DNA from 4 places in the Methylobacterium sp. AC690 genome. Region 2 is predicted to be linked to each of the others. Evidence: riboswitches for the same ligand, from Rfam matches in the RefSeq annotation. Region 2 holds a riboswitch; each other region holds the start of a gene.
The links. Region 2 has a riboswitch for cobalamin ahead of AC0IY1_RS21455 (TonB-dependent receptor). Riboswitches for the same ligand answer to the same signal wherever they lie in the genome.

Region 1 (5,071 bases), on a different contig from region 2:
CAACCTGCTCACCGGCATCGTCGGGTCGCTCGACCTGATGCAGACCCGCATCAACGAGGGCCGGACCGAGAACCTGTCGCGCTACTCCAACCTCGCCATGGCGTCCGCCCAACGTGCTGCTGCCCTCACCCATCGCCTTCTCGCCTTCTCGCGTCAGCAGCCGCTGGAAGCGAAGGCCGTCGACGTGAACCGGCTCGTCGGCTCTATGGATGACCTTCTCCGTCGAACATTGGGTGAGCGCGTCCGCTTAGAGGTCGTGATCTCGGGCGGCCTATGGCTGACGCTGTGCGACCCGAACCAATTGGAGAACGCCCTCCTGAACCTCGCCATCAACGCCCGCGACGCGATGCCGGAGGGAGGCAGGCTCATCATCGAGACGGCGAACAGCTTCCTCGACGATGCCTATGTCGCGCGCGAGATCGGGGTGCGGGCCGGACAATACATCTGCATCTGCGTGACCGACACCGGCTCCGGCATGCCGCCGGACGTCATCGCGAAGGCGTTCGATCCGTTCTTCACGACGAAGCCCATCGGGCAGGGCACCGGGCTCGGGCTGAGCATGATCTATGGGTTCGCCAAGCAGTCGGAGGGCAACGTCAAAATCTACTCCGAGACCGGGAAAGGCACCTCGGTGAAGCTCTACCTGCCACGGTTTTTCGGTGAGTTCGAAGAGCCTGGCACCACCAGGGGCGAGACGCCCCGTGCCGAACTTGGCGAGACGGTCTTGGTGGTCGAGGACGACGATACGGTGCGAACCCTCGTCGTCGAGGTGCTGGGTGAACTCGGGTACGCCACCCGGGAAGCGCCTGACGGGCCTTCCGGCCTCCGCATCCTGCAGTCGGACGCGCGCATCGACCTCCTAGTTACGGATGTCGGTCTGCCTGGGCTCAACGGCCGACAGCTCGCGGACCAGGCCCGAACCGGGCGGCCGGACCTGAAGGTGTTGTTCATGACAGGCTACGCGGAGAACGCTGCCTTCGGTGCAGGCCACCTCGCACCCGGTATGCAGATGATCACTAAGCCTTTTCCGGTCGAAGGACTTGCGAGCAAGATCCGCTCGATCATCGAAGCATAAAGGTCGCCGGGTTACCCAGGTACGCTTAACGCCAAAAATCGAGCTTGTAGGCGCCAATGGAAATACGGGTTAATCAATCGTCCACGGCTGAACGTCAGCTTCCCGCGTCCTACGAACCGTAAGCAGACAGGCTGCAAACCACCCAACCCAGCCGTAGAGCGGACGGATGATTCCCTACCCAATTTCGCCGTACATGTCCTCTTGCCCAGTCTTCTTGCAGGGTCGTTCATTGTCGGAGTGAGCAGGTAGCGACACCCTTTCGGAACAGCTAAATCGTGCCGAAGCCGTTGTGTCGTTTGAGACACATCAGCCGTTACAAACAGCTCCCCTACCTCTCGCCCCCAAGTGTCGGTGTCTACTCCGTTGACTTGTCCAGCCGGAAGATGCCGGTGGAGCCGTCAAGGTTCTCACGGTCCCGTGATCGTGAGCTAAGAGGGAATTCGGTGAAGCCTGTAAGGGCGAGACCGGAGCTGCCCCCGCAACTGTGAGCGGTGAGCCGCTGCCGAACATGACCACTGGCAACTCGTGCTGGGAAGGTCAGGCAGCGGTGACGACCCGTGAGCCAGGAGACCTGCCTTGGCGGTTGTTTTGGTCTCGCGGGCGGGGTGTCCGGTGGGTCGCTGTTCGACGCGGGTCCATCGGATCTTCATCGCGCACGCGCGCTCCATCGACACGCGGCCCCGGCAAGCGGTGGGGCTCGCCCGATGGTCTTTGTTCTCCAATTTCCTTGTCGGCGACACCGCCGCCTCTCGCGCCTTCTCCGCGGGAGCACGATCCTTGCAGCAGGCTTGCTGATTAGCGAGGTGCAAGCCCAGGATGCGGCGGTCGCCCTCGACACACTCTCTGTCGAGGCCAACGCAGGTAGACCCGTCCGCTCGGACGTCCTCGGTCGCTCCTTCGACGCGATCAGCATAATCGGGCCGACCCCGGGCTTCCGCTCGGATCGTGCGGTATCGAGCACCAAGACCAACACGCGCCAGCTCGACGTTCCGCAGGTGGTCACCGTCGTGCCGCGCGAGCTCATCACCGACGTCAACGCCACCCGTGTCGACCGCGCCTTCGACTACGTGCCTGGGCTGACCCAGACCAACAACTTCGGCGGGCTGGGCACGTTCGCCTACGCCATCCGCGGTGTGACGACGGCCGAGGTCTACCGCAACGGCCTGGCGGCCAACCGAGGCGGCCCGCCCCCGCTCATCGACACCCAGAACATCGAGCGCATCGAGGTGCTCAAGGGGGCGGGTGGCGCCCTGTTCGGTCGCAGCGACCCCGGCGGCCTCGTCAACATCATCACCAAGCAGCCCACCGCCACCCGCTTCGTCGAGATGGGCGGGCTCTGGGGCTCGTTCGAGCAATTCCGCGGCACCGTCGATTCCGGTGGTGCCCTCAACGACGAAAAGACGCTGCTCTACCGCTTTAACTTCGCGGGCGGGAGCCAGAACAGCTACCGCGACTTCGTCGGCGACGACCGGCTCTTCATCGCCCCCGTCCTCAGCTGGCAGGTGACGCCGGACACCAAGCTCACGGTCGAGGCCTCGGTCACCCGCAACAACGTCATCGTCGACCGTGGCGTGGTCGCGATAAACAAGCAGCTCGGGTTCGTGCCGATCTCCCGCTTCCTCGGCGAACCCGGACAGGTCACCCGCCAGACCGACGAGGTGCTGCAGGTGCGCCTCGACCACCGCTTCGACGCGGACTGGCAGATGCGGCTCGCGGCGCAGTTCAACACCGGCACCCTCAACGGCGAGAGCGCCGAGGGCCGCGGCCTCCGATCCGACAACCGCACGGTCATCCGCGACCGCAACTATCGCGATTACAGCTACGACTCGGCCATCGGCCAGGCCGAGATCGTCGGCAAGTTCACGACCGGCGACATCGGCCACACCGTGCTCCTCGGCTTCGACCGCGAGGATTTCGATAACCGGCAGCTCTACCTGCGTTCGAACTTCAACACGTTCCCCTACGCCCTCGACATCTACAACCCGCGCTACGGCCAGCCCCTGCCGCCGCTCACGCGCGCCTCCAACACCCTGGAGAGCGTGACAGATACCGGCTTCTACGCCCAGGACCTGATCGACCTCGCTCCACAATGGAAGGCGCTCGCCGGCGTGCGCTTCGACCTGTTCGAGCGGTCCTTCAAGCAGCGCGTCGGGAACACGAGCGGCGAGCAGACCCGGGCCGCCGCCTCGCCGCGGGCCGGCCTCGTCTATCAGCCCCTTCCCGAGCTCGCCCTCTACGCCAACGTCAGCACCAGCTTCCGTCCCAACATCGGCACCGACGCGAGCCTCGGGGCCCAGTCGCGGCCGTTCGAGCCTGAGACGGGCCTCGGCTACGAAGCCGGGGTCAAGGTCGAGCTATACGGCGGTGCCTTGATGCTGACCGGCGCGGCCTTCCGCATCGACCGTCAAAACGTCCTCACCGCCGACCCTAGCAATAGCGGCTTCCAGATCGCGGCCGGGGGCGTGCGCAGCCAGGGCTTCGAGTTCTCCGCAGCGGGCCAGCTCACGCCGGAGCTGCGCATCATCGGCGGATACGCCTTTACGGATGCGTTCATCACCAAGGACAACGTGCTCCCGCTCGGCGCCCCGCTGCTCAACATCCCCGAGCACAGCGGCACCATGCTGGCGGTCTACGAGGTCCAGGCCGGCCTCCTTCGAGGGCTCGGCATCGGCGGTGGCGTGCGCGCGGCAGGCGAGCGGGCGGGCGACGCGTCCAATTCCGGCTTCAAGCTGCCGACCTACGTCGTCGCCGACGCGCTTGCCTACTACAAGTTCGAGAACTTCCGCTTCAGCATCAACGTGGAGAACGTTTTTGACACCGCCTACTACGTCGGCTCCGTCAGCCAGTTCCGCGTCGATACCGGTTCGCCTCGTCGCATCACGGGTTCGCTGCTGGCACGGTTCTGACGAGCGCGTGCTCCCGGCCGGACTGCGCAATCCCATGGAGGGAACCGCAACGACGTCCCGGGCCGGAACTGGGCTGGCCATGCTCGGGGCGGCCTTGCTGATCGCATCCGGCGGCATGGTTCGAGCCGAGCCGACGCGCTACCCCCTTACCCTGGAGAACTGCGGAACGGACATCACGCTTAAGGAGGCGCCGAGGAGGGTCGTCTCCGTGGGCCAGACGCAGACGGAAATTCTGTACGCCCTCGGTCTCGCCCACCGCGTCGTCGGCACCGCCGTCTGGTTCGGATCCGTCGCCAAGCCCTTCGAGGCGGCGAACGCACAGGTGCCACGGCTCGCCGACAACACGCCGAGCTTCGAATCCGTGCTCAATCAAGCGCCCGACCTCGTGACGGCGATGTTCGCCTGGCACATCGGCCCGCACGGGGCCGTGGCCCGGCGTGAGCAGTTCAGTGACCTGGGCGTGCCCGTCTACGTGTCGCCGGCCGATTGCGTCGGCAAGGACAACTCAGCCCCGGGCGATGGCGTGCGCACGCTGCCCTTCACCATGCACCTGGTCCACCGCAACGTCCGCGAGCTCGGTCGGATCTTCGACGTCTCGACTCGGGCCGAGACGCTGGCGAGCGAGTTGAAGGCCCGCGAGGACGCGGCCATCGCGTCCATGGCCGACAGCCCGGTGCGCGGGATGCCGGTCGTCGTCTGGTTCTCCAGCCGGGACGTGAAGGGCGACGCCTTTCTGGCGGGGGCGAAGGGCGTTCCGGCCTACATCCTCGACAAGCTCGGGGCACGCAACGTAATCACCACGAACGAGGAGTGGCCCCAGGTGAGTTGGGAGAGCATTGCGGTCGCCGATCCCGCCGTCATCGTCGTGGTCAAGATGGACCGCCGCCTGTTCCCGGCCGACGACCTCGCGGTGAAGCTCGACTTCCTCCGGACCGACCCGGTGGCGCGCCGCCTCACGGCAGTTCGCCAGAACCGCATCGTCATCATGGATGCCGCCGCGACGCGGCCTGGGCTCGGGACCGTCGATGGCATGGTCGCGCTGTCCGAAGCGCTTCGCGCGCTTGGGTCCGCCCGGTGAAGGTCGTCGCGG
Region 2 (5,071 bases):
GGCCCAATTGACCCAGAGGTTGCCGACCCGCTCCGGCACGTCGATGGGCTGGCGCCCGGCAAAGGACACCACGGTGCCGCCGACCGCCTGGTCGAAGCGGTCGTACTGGGCGTGCAGCAGCGCCAGGTTGGCGTCGATGCGCCAGGCCTCGGCGAGGTGCAGGCTCACCGCCGCCTCGACCCCGACGGAGGATTGCTGCCCGACCTGGGTCGCACGCGTCGGCTCGCCCGGCACCGTCGAGATCAGGTTGTCCTTGACGATGCGGTAGCCGGCCAGGGTCCACTCGGCCCGGCCGCCGAAGGCGACGCCCTTGGCGCCGACCTCCACCTGCTCGCCGGTGGAGAGCCGGAAGGTGGCGAGACTCTGCGACAGCGAGATCAGGCTGCTCACCGGGTCGGTGGCGGTGGCGTACTGGGCATAGAGCGCCAGCAGCGGCGTCGGGTTGTAGACGGCGCCGAAGCGGTAGCTCAGGGCCCGGAAGTCGCGGTCGAAGCTGGCGCCGGTGACGAGGTCGGTCCGGTGCAGGACGGGCGCGTCGTAGCGCACGCCCGCCAGCAGGGAGACCTGGTCGGAGAGGATCAGGCGGTTCTCGGCGAAGACCGAGGCCTGCGAGGTGCGGGTGGCGTAGGCCGGCCGGGCCCGGCCCTCGGCGGGGAACAGGCCGGGGTCGTAGGCGAAGGGATCGACGCTGGTGAGGGTGTCGAAGAAGAAGTTGTTGGTGTGCCGGAAGGCGATGTGGTTCACGTCGAACCCGGCCAGGACCTCGTTGCGGAAGCCGAACAGGCTGCCGCGGACCGTGGCGTCGAGGCGGTTCCCGATCTGCTCCTGGCTGTGGTAGATCTCGATGTAATTGGAGCGGTCGATCCGCCCGGTGTCGCGGTTGAAGGCGGTCTGCTCCACGTCCCGCCACTGGCGCCGGCTCTGGAGCCGGTAGGCGGTGTTGCGCACGGTGACGTCGGCGCTCGGCGTCCACTCGGTGCGCAGCTGCGTCCAGTTGTCGGTCCAGAGGACCTGGGCGTCGCGGACGTTGTAGTTGTTGAACCGGATGGCTTCGAGGATGCGCCCGTTGACGAGGGGCGTGCCCCAGTAGCGGGTCGGCTCCTGGTAGCCGAAATCATGGCTCAGGGTGACGGCGAGGTCCGGCGTCGCCTGCAGGGTCAGGGCACCCGAGACCGCGAGGTTGCGGAAGCGGCCGTCCGGCGCGATCCAGCCCTCGGCGCGGTTGCCGCTGATGTTGAGGCGATAGGCCAGGGCCTCGCCGATGGGGCCGCCGGAATCGAGGGCGAGCCGCGCGAGGCCGTCCGAGCCCAAGGCCGCGCGGGCCTCGTTCAGGGGCGTGAAGACCGGCTTCTTCGTCACCACGTTGACCACGCCGCCGATGGCGCCGTCGCCGTAGAGCACCGAGGCCGGGCCGCGCAGCACCTCGATGCGCTCGACGTTCCAGGTGTCGAACGGGAAGGTCACGGTGCCGGCGCCCACGAACAGGCGGGTGCCGTCGTAGAGCTGCTGGATCGAGTTGGGGCCGGCGAAGCCCCGGGCCGTGAAGGCGCCGTTGCCGTTGCCCGGCGCCGCCACCGTGGTGATGCCGGTGGCGTTCTGGGTGACGGCCTCCGCCACGGTGTTCTGGCCGCGCAGGCGCGTGGTCTCGCCCGCGATCACGTCGACGCTGGCGGGGGTCTCCAGGGGCGTCAGCCCGAGGCGACTGGCGCTGCGGCCGACGCTGCGCAGGTTGAGGCCCTCGGCGGGCGGCGGGCCGCCCCGGCCGGAGCCCGAGACCTCCAGGGTCTCCAGGGTCACGGCCGGCGGAGCCTCCCGAGTCTGGACTTCCCGAGTCAGGATTTCCCGGGTCTCGGCCTCGGCGGCGATCGGCATCAGGCCGCCGAGCAGGGCCGCCAGGGGCAGGACGTGTCGCGGGGGCAAGCTCTGGCCTGGCCGCGACCCGCGCGGGTGCGCGGTTCGGGACGGGATGGGGGCGACGGGCATGGGACAACCGGGGATGGGCGCGGGCATCGGTCGGGGCCGACCTGCCGTCTTCGCTAGACTGAATGTTATAACATTACAATCGTGCGCGGGGACCCCAAGGGGGCTTGTCCGCGGCGCAGCCGGGTCCGGACCGCGCGGGGCGGCCGGAGGGAGCATGCGGGGGCGGGGCGCGCGGGCGAGGACGGGCATCGACGGGACGGCTGACGCGACGGGTCGCGCGAAGTGGCACGTCACCGCGAACGAGGCCGGCGCGGATGCCACGCGGCATCCACCCCCGACACCCACCAGGACACCCCGCCCGATGCGTTTCGCGTGTGACCACGACTGACGGCAGGTCTCCTGGCTCGCGGGTCACCGCCCTCCCATCGTCTTCCCAGGTCCGAGAACCCAGTGACGTGCTGATGAGGAACTCGCCGCTTACAGTTGCGGGGGCAGCCGCGGCCTCGGGCGCTCGCCCTCACCGCGTTCCCTTTTGATCCTCGCTAAAGAGGAACCGTCGCGGATAAGCTAGGCCGTTTCCGGGGCCGCCGTCAAACCCTCCTGGATCCGCCAGGAGCCCTCCGGAGGGGCGGCCGCGCGCCGATCGGGGGACAAATCCCGCGGTGGAGCGTTGGCCCAGCAGGGAGAACCGAGCTGTGACGCTGTGAGCGAGACTGAAGGAGTAGAGCGCACGATGTCCGAGGATGGGATCACGTTCGAGCGGATTCGCGAGCGCGCCCATGAGATCTGGGAGCGCAATCATCGTCCCGAGGGGTTCGAGGTCGAGTTCTGGCTGATGGCCGAGCGGGAACTGCGGGCCGAGCGTGCCCGCAACGCCCCGAAGCCGGCCGCGCCGGCGCAGGAGGACGCCGCGCGTTCCTGACACCTGGGCGCCGGGCGCAGGCGCGGGGGCGGGTCGCCTCAGCCGTCGGCGGGCGGCGCCGGCTCCGCGTCCGCGAACAGGATCTCGTGGGTGAGCGGATCGTAGAAGCGCATCAGGTCCCGGACGAGGTCCCTGGCGGGGACCTCGAGGGCGGCGGCCCAGGCGCGGTAGCGATCCGGCGGGATGCGTCCGCGTCCGGTCTCGAGCTGCGAGATGAAGGTGTAGTACTCGGCCCCGACCAGGGCAGCGAGCTGGCGCTGGGACAGGCCGCGTGCCTCGCGCAGGTTCTTCAGGAAGCGGCCGCCCTCCCGGCGCAGTTCCAGCACCCCCTCCGAATCCAGCCGTTGGTGGTGAGCGTACACGCGGGACATCCCTCCTCGGGCCGTGATGGTTGGGGCACGATCAATTTGTACAGTAAATACCATATAGAGCAGGACCCGGGAGACTGTCCAGACGGCGCGAGCCCGGCCGGTTTCCGCAGGGCGCCTCGCTCATGACGTCGAGGCGATTACGCCGAGGCTCAGACGGTGCGGTGACGCCGCCGCGCTCGGGCCGCGCCGTTCGACGCCCGTGATCCGGCGGGGCCGGTGGCAAGTTTGTTGGAAACAGTCCAGACTGCGCTATCATCCGTGGATGAAGAATTCAGGCATGGGATTGCCTGGGACGTTCGGATCGGGCGTCGCCGGCGCCCGCACAGGGATGCAGAGTCCAGCATGAGCACGCAGGCGACGCGGTCGGTGTTGAGCGACGGCTTGCGTGCGATGCGGCCCGTACTGGCGACGGCGGTCGCCTTCGGGTTCTTCATCAACCTGCTGCTCTTCGTCAGCCCGCTCTACATGCTGCAGATCTATGATCGCGTCCTGCCGAGCCGGAACGAGACCACGCTCATGGGCATCACCCTGATCGCGGTCTTCGGCCTCGGCGTCTACGCCGCGCTGGAGATGCTGCGGTCGCGGCTTCTCGTGCGCGGCGGCCTGATCTTCGACCGGCGCGTGGCCGACCCGATCTTCGATGCCGCGCATCGCGGGGCGCTGCTGCGGCCCGGCGCCCAGCACGACACCGTGCTGCGGGACGTGGACATCCTGCGCGAGTTCCTGACCGGCAGCGGCATCCTGGCCTTCTGCGACCTGCCCTGGGCTCCGATCTTCCTGGTGGCCTGCTTCCTCCTGCATCCCTGGTTCGGCGCGATGGCGCTGGTCGGCGGCGGGCTCATCCTGGGGCTGACGCTGCTCAACGAGGTGGCGACGCGGCACGCCCTCGAATCGGCCAGCCGCGTCTCCCGGCTCGCCGGGCAGCAGGCCGGGGCGAGCTTCCGCAACGGGGAGGTGCTGCGGGCGATGGGCATGCTGGGGGCCATGCGGGCCCTCTGGCGCGGCCGCCACGACGAGGTGCTGCTGCTCCAGGCGCGGGCGAGCGACCGGGCCGGCCTCATCGTCGCGGGCACGAAGTTCGTGCGCCTGCTCCTCCAGCTCCTCGTCCTCGGCGTCGGCGCCTACCTCGCCATCCACCGGGAGATCACCGGCGGCGCGATGATCGCGGCCTCGATCATCATCGGCCGGGCGCTGGGGCCGATCGAGGCGGTGGTGGGCAACTGGAAGGGCTTCACGGCGGCCCGCGCGAGCCATCGCCGCCTCGCCGAACTCCTCGCCGTGGCGGGGCCGGAGCCGGCGCGGCTGTCCCTGCCCCGCCCGCGCGGGCTGATCGAGGCCGAGGCCCTGTCGGTGGCGGCCCCCGGCGCGTCCCGGGCGATCCTGCAGGGCGTCGGCTTCCGGATCGAGCCCGGACAGCTCGTGGGCATCATCGGGCCGAGTGCCGCCGGCAAGTCGACCCTGGTCCGGGCGATGACCGGGATCTGGCCGCTGACCGGCGGCAGCCTGCGCATCGACGGCGCGGAGCTGGGCCACTGGGATCCGCAGGACCTCGGCCGGCACGTCGGCTACCTGCCGCAGGACGTGGAGCTGTTCGACGGGACGGTGGCGCAGAACATCGCGCGCTTCGGGCCCGCGGAGGATGCGGCGATCCTCGCCGTGGCCCGGCGCGCCGGCTGCCACGACCTGATCCAGGCCCTGCCCGACGGCTACAACACCGTGATCGGCCCGGGCGGCCACGGCCTGTCCGGCGGCCAGCGCCAGCGCATCGCCCTCGCCCGCGCGCTCTACGGCGATCCGAGCCTGATCCTCCTCGACGAGCCGAACGCCAGCCTCGACCAGCCCGGCGAGGCGGCCC
Region 3 (5,071 bases), on a different contig from region 2:
GTGGCGGAGCTTGGCGAGCTTGGCGAGTCGCAGGGTCGGGGCCGCGTCCGAGGCTGCCGGAAACACCGCCGCGTAGGCGCCGGCCATGCCGAACAGGTCGGAATCCGTGAAGGAGAGGAAGACGATGTCGCCCGGCGCCTGACCGAGATCGATCGCGGCTTCGCCCTCGTCGAGGGAGACCGTATCGATGCGGATCAGGTGCATGGCGGGCGCTTATCCCGCCAGGGCGGCGGCGACGGCGCCCTGGTCGAAGCCCTTGAGGCCGATCACCACGAGGCGGCCGTCGCGGGGCTCGCTGGACTTCCAGGGGCGGTCGTAATGGTGGGCGATGCGGGCGCCGACGCCCTGGACCACGAGGCGCATCGGCTTGCCGGTGACCTCGGCGAAGCCCTTGATGCGCAGCACGCCCTCGGTCTCGGCGGCGCGGGCGACGCGAAGCGCCAGGTCCTCGGCGGAGGCCGTGGCCGCCACGGGCAGCGCCACCGAATCGAAGTCGTCGTGGTCGTGGTCCTCGCCGTCGCCGTGGTGGGAGGGACGCGCGTCGAGGTCGTCCTCGGCCGCCGCCTGGATTCCCAGGATCACGCGCGGGTCGAGGCGGCCGTGCTCGGCCTCCACCATCTTCACCGCGCGGGGCAGGTGTTCGGTGACCTCGGCGCGCACCTTGGCGCGCCCGGCCTCGTCGAGGAGGTCGGCCTTGTTCATCACCACGAGGTCGGCGCAGAGGAGCTGGTCCTCGAACACTTCTTCCAGCGGATTGTCGTGGTCGACGCTGGCGTCGTCGGCGCGCTGGGCGGCCAGCGCCGCCGGGTCGTCGGCGAAGAAGCCCGCGGCCACGGCGGGGCCGTCGATGACCGCGACCACGCCGTCCACCGTCACCCGCGAGCGGATCGCCGGCCACTGGAAGGCCTGGACCAGGGGCTTCGGCAGGGCGAGGCCCGAGGTCTCGATCAGGATGTGCTCGGGCGGATCGGCCCGGTCGAGGAGCTTGTTCAGGGCCGGCACGAAGTCGTCGGCCACGGTGCAGCAGATGCAGCCGTTGGCGAGCTCGACGATGTCCTCGTCGCCGCAGCCCTCGATGCCGCAGGCGGCCAGGAACGAGCCGTCGAAGCCGATGTCGCCGAACTCGTTGACGATGATGGCGAGGCGCTGGCCGCCGGCGTTCTCCACGAGGTGGCGCACCAGGGTGGTCTTGCCGGCCCCGAGGAAGCCCGTGACGATGGTGCAGGGGATCTTGGCGACGAGGGTCATTCGGCGGCGTCCGTGATGCGGGGCGCCGCGAGCGGCGGCAGAGGAGCGGGGAACGGCGGGATGCGGGCGACGACGCCCTTGCGGAATTCCTGGGGCCGCGCCTTCCAGGGCACGATGCCGTCCGCTGTCTCGGCGTAGAGCGCGACGCCGTCCAGGATGGTGCCGGCGGAGGCAACCGGGTCGAGGTCGCCGTAGACGTAGGTCCAGCGGCCTTGCGAGGCGACCGCCACGGTGCAGGGGCGCTTGCAGACCGAGAGGCATTCGACGCTCTCGACCGTGATGCCGGGGTGGGCCCCGGTGCTCACGGCCTCCTGGAGCGCCGCCAGCAGGCGGGCGCCGGCGCGGGGCTCCGCCGTATCGCCGGCCGCCCGGCAGGTGGCGCAGACGTAGAGGGTGACGGGCGCGGCCTCAGGCATGGGTCGGCCGGGTTCGGCCGAAGAGGCCCCAGGCCCAGCCATAGGCCAACCCGATCACCGCCCAGAACACGAAGGCGATGCCGAGCGAGCGCGCGGCGAACTGGGCGGCGTAGGAGGCCGGCAGGTTCGAGGCGGCGTGGCTCGCCTCCGGCGCCCCGGCAAGATGGGGCGCCACGAGGAGCACGAGGCCGCCCGCGATGGTGATCGGCGCCCGCCGGATCGCGATGAGGTAGAGGCCCATGGCGGTGGCCGCGGCGGTCATCACCCACCAGAACTGGCGGTCGGCCAGCGGCGCGGCCTCCATGCCGGGGAGTTCCGGGGCCAGGCCGAGGGCCGGGGCCAGCGCCACGGCGAGGAAGCCCCCGATGGCGAAGCGCAGGCCGGCCTCGGGGCTGGGCTCGCGGTGGCAGGCGAGGAGCACGGCACCGAGCAGGAGCGCGTAGCCGACGCCGCCCACCAGGGTGGCCAGCGCCGTGAAGGCCATGCGCGGCAGGCCGGGGCCCGGCTGCCAGTCGGGCGCGACTTCGCCGCCCGCCACCGAGGGGGCCTTGGTGCCGTGATCGTGACCGCCGTGGACGCGGACGATCAGGGAAGCGGGGGTCGGCCGGCCGGGCGCGGCGGAGGCCTGCGTCTCGTAGCGCTCGGCCGCGATGATGAGCGGCGAGGTGAGCGCGAGCTGCAGGCCCGTCGCGACGACAGCCGCGAGGAAGCCGGCGACCAGGGCCGCCGACACGAGCCGGATGATCATGGGCGGTTCTGCCTTAAGCGGAGGCGCTCAGTGGCAGGGGAAGTTCTGGCTGTGCCGGAAGTCGTGCGCCGCGTTGTGCAGCGCCATCGCCGGGGCGAAGCCGGCCATGAACACGAGGCCGAGGCCGAGGAAGGCGGCCACGAACACGGCGCCGAGGCGCTCGTTGGTGCGGCTGCCGGTCAGGACGAGGGTGTTGGTCGACATCGGGTACATCTCCTGGCCACCCCGCCGGCGGCCGTCAAGGATGGGGCGTGGACGGCAGGTCCACTTTCGACGGCAGGTCTCCTGGCTCGCGGGTCGCTGGTCCTGCCGCCTTCCCGGATCGCTCCAGTGGCTGATGGCAGTCCCGTCTCCGCTCACAGTTGCGGGGGCAGCCGCGGTTTCAGGGTCGCCCCCTCACCGCATTCCCTTTTCACCCCGTCGCCGGGGCACCGTCCGATCCTCGCTTCTACGCGGTTGCCGATCCGCTGACAACGCGGCCCGGGCGGGTTTCCCGCCTTTGACCTCGGACCTCGATATCGGGCACAGCATGCCCCATGCCGCATCCTCCACCCCGAATGATCCTCGTGCTCGGCGGCGCGCGCTCGGGCAAGAGCGCCCATGCCGAGGCGCTGATCGAGGCCCAGCCTCGACCCTGGCTCTACCTCGCCACCGCCCAGGCCTGGGACGACGAGATGCGGGAGCGCATCGCGCTCCACCGCGCCCGCCGCCCGGAGGGCTGGATCACGCAGGACGTGCCGATCGCCCTGGCCGAGGCGGTCGCCGCCGCGACCGGGCCGGTGCTGGTCGATTGCCTCACCCTCTGGCTCACCAACCTCATCCTGGCCGAGGCCGACCTCGAGGCTGCCACCGCCGCGCTGCTCGCGGCCTGTGCGGCGGCCCCCGGCCCGGTGGTCCTGGTCGGCAACGAGGTCGGCCTCGGGATCGTGCCGGACAACGCCCTCGCGCGCCGCTTCCGCGATGCCGCCGGGCGCCTGCACCAGCGCCTCGCGGCCCAGGCGGACCGCGTCGTCCTCACGGTGGCGGGCCTGCCGATGATCGTGAAACCCCAACCCGGAGCCACCCCATGACGGACGCCGAGACCGAGGCCGCGCGGCACCGCGAGAAGATGGAGAAGCGCAAGGCCGTCCAGGACGCCGAGGTGGCGGAGAAGACGATCGAGAAGGGGCTCCTCATCGTCAATACCGGTCCCGGAAAGGGCAAGACCACGGCGGCCCTCGGGCTGATGCTGCGGGCCCTCGGCCATGGCTGGCGCGTCGGCGTGGTGCAGTTCATCAAGGGCGCCTGGGACACCGGCGAGAAGCACGCCCTCAAGGCTTTCGGCGATCAGATCGATTGGCACACGCTCGGCGAAGGCTTCACCTGGGAGACCCAGGACAAGGCCCGCGACATCGCCGCCGCCGAGCACGCCTGGGCCAAGGCCCTCGAGCTCATGGCCGATCCGACGATCCGCCTCGTTGTGCTGGACGAGCTCAACATCGCGCTGCGCTACGACTACCTCGATCTCGACGCCGTGGTGGCGGCCTTCCGGGGGCGCCGACCGGACCTCCACGTCATCGTCACCGGCCGCAACGCCAAGCCGGCCCTGATCGAGGCCGCCGACCTCGTCACCGAGATGGGCAGCGTGAAGCACCACTTCGCCGCCGGGGTGAAGGCGCAGGCGGGGATCGAGTTCTGATGCGGGCGGCCATCGTGGCGGTCGCGCTGTCCACCGTGCTGGGAGCGCACGGAGTCCGGGCCGACCCGGCCGGGCCGTGGCCCGCCACCTATCTGGGCCGCGTCGAGGCCCTGGCCGTGGTGGAGGGGCTGAACGCCCGGCTGCTCGCCAGCCGCTCCGCCACCGCGACCCTCGAAGGCTGGTGCGCCGAGCACGGCATGGCCGCGACCCCCCGGCTCGCCGCGAACCTGCAGCGCGGCGCGGACAAGCCGGCCTCGGAGGAGACGCGCCGGCGCCTGAATGCCGGGCCCGACACGCTCCTGCGCTACCGTCAGGTGAAGCTCGCCTGCGGCGACCACGTCCTGTCCGAGGCGGACAACTGGTACGTGCCCGAGCGCCTGACCCCGGAGATGAACCGCCTTCTCGAGACCACCGACACACCGTTCGGCCGGGTGGTCCAGGCCCTCGGCACGACGCGGCAGACCATCGGTGCCGAGCTCCTGTGGCAGCCCCTGCCGCACGGGTGGGACCAGGCGCCGCCCCCGGCGGCGACCTGCGGCGACCTCGCGATCCCGGACCATCTGTTCCGGCATCGGGCCGTGCTGTTCACGGCGGAGCGCGTACCGTTCGCGGAGGTGGTCGAGACCTACGGGGCCGCCATCCTGGCCTTTCATCGCGCCGGGCGCCCCGTCGATCCGGCCTGCGCGACGTCCCCGTCGGGGCGGCCACAGCCATGACCCGCGCCCTCATGATCCAGGGCACCGGCTCGGATGTCGGCAAGTCGCTGATCGTCGCCGGGCTGTGCCGGGTCTTCGCCCGGCGCGGGCTCGCCGTGCGGCCGTTCAAGCCGCAGAACATGTCGAACAACGCCGCCGTCACGGCCGATGGCGGCGAGATCGGGCGGGCCCAGGCCTTGCAGGCGCGGGCGGCCGGCGTGGCGCTCTCGGTGCACATGAACCCGGTGCTGCTGAAGCCCCAGAGCGAGACCGGCAGCCAGGTCGT
Region 4 (5,071 bases), on a different contig from region 2:
CGGCGGCTTCTCGTTGATGCCGACGGTGCGATCCCCCTGCACGTTGGAATGGCCGCGCACGGGGCACAGGCCGGTGCCGGGGCGGCCGACATGGCCGCGCAGGAGCATGACGTTGGCGAGTTCGCGGATGGTGGCCACCGAGTGGCGGTGCTGGGTCACGCCCATCGCCCAGGTGCAGATCACCTTGTCGGCGGCGAGGTAGACCTCGGCCGCGACCTCGAGATCGGCCCGGGTCAGGCCGGACTGATCCTCGATGGTGTCCCAGCCCGTGGCGTCCACGGCGGCCCGGTAGGCCTCGTAATCCGCGGTGTGGTTGCGCAGGAACGTACGGTCGAGCAGCGACGGCTTTCCGGCCGCGCGCGCCGCATCGTCGGCCGCGAACACCGCCTTGGCGATGCCGCGGAACGCCGCCATGTCGCCGCCGAGGCGCGGCTGGTAGTAGTGGCTCGCCACCGGCGCGCTGGCGCCGCGCAGCATCTCCACGGTATTCTGGGGGTCGGCGAAGCGCTCCAGCCCGCGCTCGCGCACGGGGTTGAACACCACGACCTTCGCGCCGCGCTGGGCCGCGCGCCGCAGGTCACCGAGCATGCGCGGATGGTTGGTGCCGGGGTTCTGCCCGACCACGAAGATCGCGTCGGCCTTCTCGAAATCCTCCAGCAGCACGGTGCCCTTGCCGACGCCGATGGCCGCCTGGAGGGCGATGCCGCTGGCCTCGTGGCACATGTTGGAGCAGTCGGGGAAGTTGTTGGTGCCGTAGTGCCGGGCGAAGAGCTGGTAGAGGTAGGCGGCCTCGTTGGAGGCGCGGCCCGAGGTGTAGAACTCGGCCTGATCCGGGTGATCGAGGCCGCGCAGGGTGGCGCCGATCTCCGCGAAGGCGGCGTCCCAGGTGGTGACGACGTAGCGGTCGCTCGCCGCGTCGTAGCGCATCGGATGCGTGAGGCGGCCCTCGCCCTCCAGGGCGTAGTCGGTCCAGTCGCGCAGCTCGGTCACGGTATGCCTAGCGAAGAATTTCGGCGGGGTGCGCTTGTCCGTGGCTTCCCAGGACACCGCCTTCACGCCGTTCTCGCAGAACTCGAAGGAGGAGCCGTGGGCCGGATCCCCCCAGGCGCAGCCCGGGCAGTCGAAGCCGTCGGGCTGGTTGGCCTTCAGCATGGCACGGGCGCCCGACAGCGGCGCCCGGCTTCCCAGCAGGTGCTTGCCGCAGCTTTTCAGGGCCCCCCAGCCGCCAGCCGCGGAGGAGCGCTTCGGGGACGCGACCGGATGATCCATGAAGGGGTCCTGAGGGGCAGGGCTCGCGTGGCCGACGATCGGTCGCGAAGCGGAGCAGTCTCGCTCCAGCGATATCGCGATGCACCGTGCGCGCTCAATCGCGTGAAAACGCAGGCCAGTCATGCCGTTAGGGGTACCATGCGTTTTTTGCAGAGCCGATGAAGAGTGGGTTAAAACCGTTCCAGGCCGCGATGCGAAACATCAGGTGCTTGATCCCGAGAACCGCACTCTGGCGGAGGGCCGGCCGATCGCCTAACCCTCGCCCCGGATCGCGGCTGGGGCGCGTGGCAGGCGGGAGCGCGGGAGATGAAGACGCCGGTGAGGATCTTCGCGGCGGCGGCCGTCGCCCTCGCGGTCGGCCTCGCGGTGATGGCGCATGATCGGCAGATGGGGGCCGAATGGGCCGTGTCCGCCGAGCAGATCGCCGACGCTCGGGCCTACGGAAAGCCCGGCGTGGAACTACCGCCGGGTTACATGGTGACCGAGCCCCAGCGCAGCGAGGGCGCGGACCGGCTTCCCCTGAAGTGGATCCTCCTCGGCCTGGCGGCCGGCGGCGCCGTGCTGGCCGGGACGGGCCACCGGCGCGAGCCGGCCCGGAAACCGTAGGGACGGCGCTGACGCCCGGCCCCTGTCGCCTGCCGGGCACACCGGCCTGAAAACCCGCCGCGGCCATTGACGCCGCAGCCGCCGATCGGGCCTCCTGACCCCCGACGGTTCCTCAGGATCGAGGATCAAAAGGGAACGCGGTGAGGGCGAGCGCCCGAGGCCGCGGCTGCCCCCGCAACTGTAAGCGGCGAGCTCCTCATCAGCACGTCACTGGGTTCTCGGACCTGGGAAGACGATGGGAGGGCGGTGACCCGCGAGCCAGGAGACCTGCCGTCAGTCGTGGTCACACGCGAAACGCATCGGGCGGGGTGTCCTGATGGGTGTCGGGGTGGATGCCGCGTGGCATCCGCGCCGGCCTCGTTCGCGGTGACGTGCCACAGACGTCGCCCGAGGTCCCATGTCGTCCTCTGATTTTTGTTCGCCCTCTCGTTCTCGTTCGCCCTCTCGTTCTCGTTCGCCCTCTCGTTCTCGATTGTTCCGTCGTTCACGGCTTTCCCGCCGATCCTGGCTCCTCGCCGCCTGCGCCGGTCTCGCCCCCTGCGGCGCCGGGATTCCCGACGCCGTCGCCCAGAGCGCGCAGGCGGATCTCGCTGAGTTGTCCGTGACCGCGGAGGCACCGGCGGGCGGCGGGCGTGGACCGGCCGCCAATGCGGGGTATGTCGGCGGCGTCACCGGCATCGGCGGCGGCCTCCGGACCGTCGATGCGGCGAGCGCCGGCGTGATCTCGGGCGCGGCGCTGAACAGCCGGCCGATCTCACGGCCCGGGGAGGTGCTGGAGAGCGTGCCCGGCCTCATCGTCACCCAGCATTCCGGGGAGGGGAAGGCCAATCAGTTCTTTCTGCGCGGGTTCAACCTCGACCACGGCACCGACATCGCCATCGCGGTGGACGGCATGCCGGTGAACATGCGCACCCACGCCCACGGCCAGGGCTATGCCGACCTCAACTTCCTGATTCCCGAGCTCGTCGGCGCGGTGGCGTTCCACAAGGGGCCGTACTTCGTCCGCGACGGCGACTTCGCCTCGGCCGGCTCGGTGCGGATCGACTATCTCGACACGGTGGAGCGCAACCTCGCGCTGACCTCGCTCGGCAGCTTCGGCTACAAGCGCGCCCTCAGCATCGCCTCCGCGGCCCTCGGCGAAGGCCGCCTCCTCGTGGCCGGCGAGGCCCAGACCTATGACGGCCCCTGGGACGTGCCGGACCGCCTCGCCAAGCTCAACGCCGTCGTCCGCTACAGCCAGGGGACGGCCCTCGACGGCTTCGCGCTGACGGGAATGGCCTACTGGGCCAGGTGGAACGCCACCAACCAGATCCCCGAGCGGGCGGTGGCGGAAGGCCTGATCGGCCGCTTCGGCTCCCTGAATCCCACCGATGGCGGCGACACCGGCCGCTTCTCCCTCTCGGGCCGCTGGAGCCGGACGAGCGACGCCGGGATCACCCGGGCGAGCGCCTACGTCATCCGCTACGGCATGAACCTGTTCAACGACTTCACCTACTTCCTCAACGATCCGGTGAACGGCGATCAGTTCCGCCAGCGCGACAGCCGCGTGCTCGGCGGCGGGGAGGTCAGCCATACTGTCCAGGGCAGCCTGTTCGGCGTGGCCATGGAGAACGAGATCGGCGTTCAGACCCGCACCGACAGCATCCGGGTCGGGTTGTTCAACACCACGAACCGGCAGTACCGCTCGACGGTCCTGGACGACCGGGTGCTGGAGGCAAGTGGAGCGTTCTACTACGAGAACCGCCTGCGCTGGACCGACTGGCTGCGCACCAGCGTCGGTTTCCGCGCCGATACCTATTACGCCGACGTGGTGTCCGATACGGCGGCGAATTCCGGCACGGCGCGCGACAGCATCGTCAACCCGAAGCTCGGCCTCGTGCTGGGCCCGTGGTTCGACACCGAGCTGTTCGTGAACTACGGCGGCGGCTTCCACTCGAACGACGCCCGCGGCGTCACCGCCACGGTGGATCCGACCAGCCCCCTGTTCACCATCAGCCGGTCGCCCTTCCTGGTGCCCTCGACGGGATCGGAGATCGGTCTGCGCAACCGCAGCATCGCCGGGCTGGAGACGGCCGTGACGCTGTTCCAGCTCGATTTCGCGTCCGAGAACCTGTTCCAGGGCGACAGCGGCACCACCGAGCCGAGCCGTCCCACCCGCCGCTTCGGCATCGAGTGGACCAACCGCTACGCGGTGACGCCCTGGCTCTCCCTCGAGGGGGACCTAACCGTGACCCATGCCCGCTTCGCCGACCGCGACCCCGTCGGCGACCGGGTCCCGGAGGCGCCGACCACCATCGCCTCGGCCGGGTTCACCGTCGGCGAGGGGCCGGGCTGGTTCGGATCGATGCGCCTGCGCTACTTCGGGCCGCGGCCGCTGATCGAGGACAATTCCGTGCGCTCGCGCCCGACCGCACTCGTGAACGGCCGGGTTGGCTACAATTTCGACAACGGGGTCAGCCTGTCCCTCGACGTGCTGAACCTGACCAACGCCAAGGCCGACCAGATCACCTACTTCTACGCCTCGCGCCTGCCCGGCGAGGCGGCGGACGGCGTCGCGGACCGGCACATCCACCCCGTCGAGCCGACCGCTGTGCGCCTGACCCTGGCGGGGCGGTTCTAGGCCCCGCGCACCCGTCAGCCCGTCAGCTTCGCCAGCGCGATGGCATCGCGCCCGACCAGGGGCGCGAGCTGTGGCGCGCCCTCGGCCTTCATCCGCTGCACCAGCCCGGCCTTGATCTCGGGGATCAGGCCGGGGCCGGCGTAGACGAGGCTCGAGTAGAGCTGCAGCAGGCTGGCGCCGGCCCGGATCTTGGTCCAGGCGGCCTCCGCCGAGTCGATGCCGCCGACGCCGACCAGGGGGAGCTTTCCGCCGACCCGGAGGTAGGTCTCGGCGAGGAGACGGGTCGCCGCGGCGAAGAGCGGCCGGCCGGAAAGCCCGCCGGTCTCGCGGGCGAGGCTCGCCTCGCGCAGGGTCTCGGGGCGGGCGATGGTGGTGTTGGACACGACCAGACCCTGGACGCCGCGCCGCAGGGCCGTGGCCGTCATCGCGTCGAGGGCGTCGAGGGTGATGTCGGGCGCGATCTTCAGCAGGATGGCGGTGGCCGGATGGGTCGCGTCCCGCGCCTCGACCACACGGGCGAGCAGTTCGTCGAGGAAGGCCTCGCCCTGGAGGTCGCGCAGGCCGGGCGTGTTCGGC

Region 1: it holds a riboswitch for cobalamin, as region 2 does, so the genes downstream of both, AC0IY1_RS15235 (TonB-dependent siderophore receptor) here and AC0IY1_RS21455 (TonB-dependent receptor) in region 2, are expected to answer to the same signal.
Region 3: it holds a riboswitch for cobalamin, as region 2 does, so the genes downstream of both, AC0IY1_RS00925 (CbtB domain-containing protein) here and AC0IY1_RS21455 (TonB-dependent receptor) in region 2, are expected to answer to the same signal.
Region 4: it holds a riboswitch for cobalamin, as region 2 does, so the genes downstream of both, AC0IY1_RS03520 (TonB-dependent receptor) here and AC0IY1_RS21455 (TonB-dependent receptor) in region 2, are expected to answer to the same signal.

The regions. Positions count from the first base shown of each region.
Region 1 is NZ_CEEDOX010000012.1:71,128-76,198, reverse strand. Features, by position in the region: gene AC0IY1_RS15240 (PAS domain-containing protein) at 1-1,075, shown strand, start outside; cobalamin riboswitch at 1,460-1,668, shown strand; gene AC0IY1_RS15235 (TonB-dependent siderophore receptor) at 1,780-3,981, shown strand; gene AC0IY1_RS15230 (ABC transporter substrate-binding protein) at 4,016-5,059, shown strand; gene AC0IY1_RS15225 (FecCD family ABC transporter permease) at 5,056-5,071, shown strand, end outside.
Region 2 is NZ_CEEDOX010000021.1:66,308-71,378, forward strand. Features, by position in the region: gene AC0IY1_RS21455 (TonB-dependent receptor) at 1-1,872, opposite strand, end outside; cobalamin riboswitch at 2,296-2,496, opposite strand; gene AC0IY1_RS21460 (DUF2934 domain-containing protein) at 2,657-2,845, shown strand; gene AC0IY1_RS21465 (helix-turn-helix domain-containing protein) at 2,884-3,207, opposite strand; gene AC0IY1_RS21470 (type I secretion system permease/ATPase) at 3,559-5,071, shown strand, end outside.
Region 3 is NZ_CEEDOX010000001.1:189,467-194,537, reverse strand. Features, by position in the region: gene cobN (cobaltochelatase subunit CobN) at 1-204, opposite strand, end outside; gene cobW (cobalamin biosynthesis protein CobW) at 214-1,248, opposite strand; gene AC0IY1_RS00935 (DUF1636 family protein) at 1,245-1,664, opposite strand; gene AC0IY1_RS00930 (CbtA family protein) at 1,657-2,412, opposite strand; gene AC0IY1_RS00925 (CbtB domain-containing protein) at 2,440-2,616, opposite strand; cobalamin riboswitch at 2,671-2,863, opposite strand; gene cobU (bifunctional adenosylcobinamide kinase/adenosylcobinamide-phosphate guanylyltransferase) at 2,970-3,482, shown strand; gene cobO (cob(I)yrinic acid a,c-diamide adenosyltransferase) at 3,479-4,090, shown strand; gene AC0IY1_RS00910 (hypothetical protein) at 4,090-4,806, shown strand; gene AC0IY1_RS00905 (cobyric acid synthase) at 4,803-5,071, shown strand, end outside.
Region 4 is NZ_CEEDOX010000002.1:247,968-253,038, reverse strand. Features, by position in the region: gene AC0IY1_RS03530 (FdhF/YdeP family oxidoreductase) at 1-1,269, opposite strand, end outside; gene AC0IY1_RS03525 (hypothetical protein) at 1,576-1,875, shown strand; cobalamin riboswitch at 1,964-2,164, shown strand; gene AC0IY1_RS03520 (TonB-dependent receptor) at 2,477-4,495, shown strand; gene AC0IY1_RS03515 (quinone-dependent dihydroorotate dehydrogenase) at 4,510-5,071, opposite strand, start outside.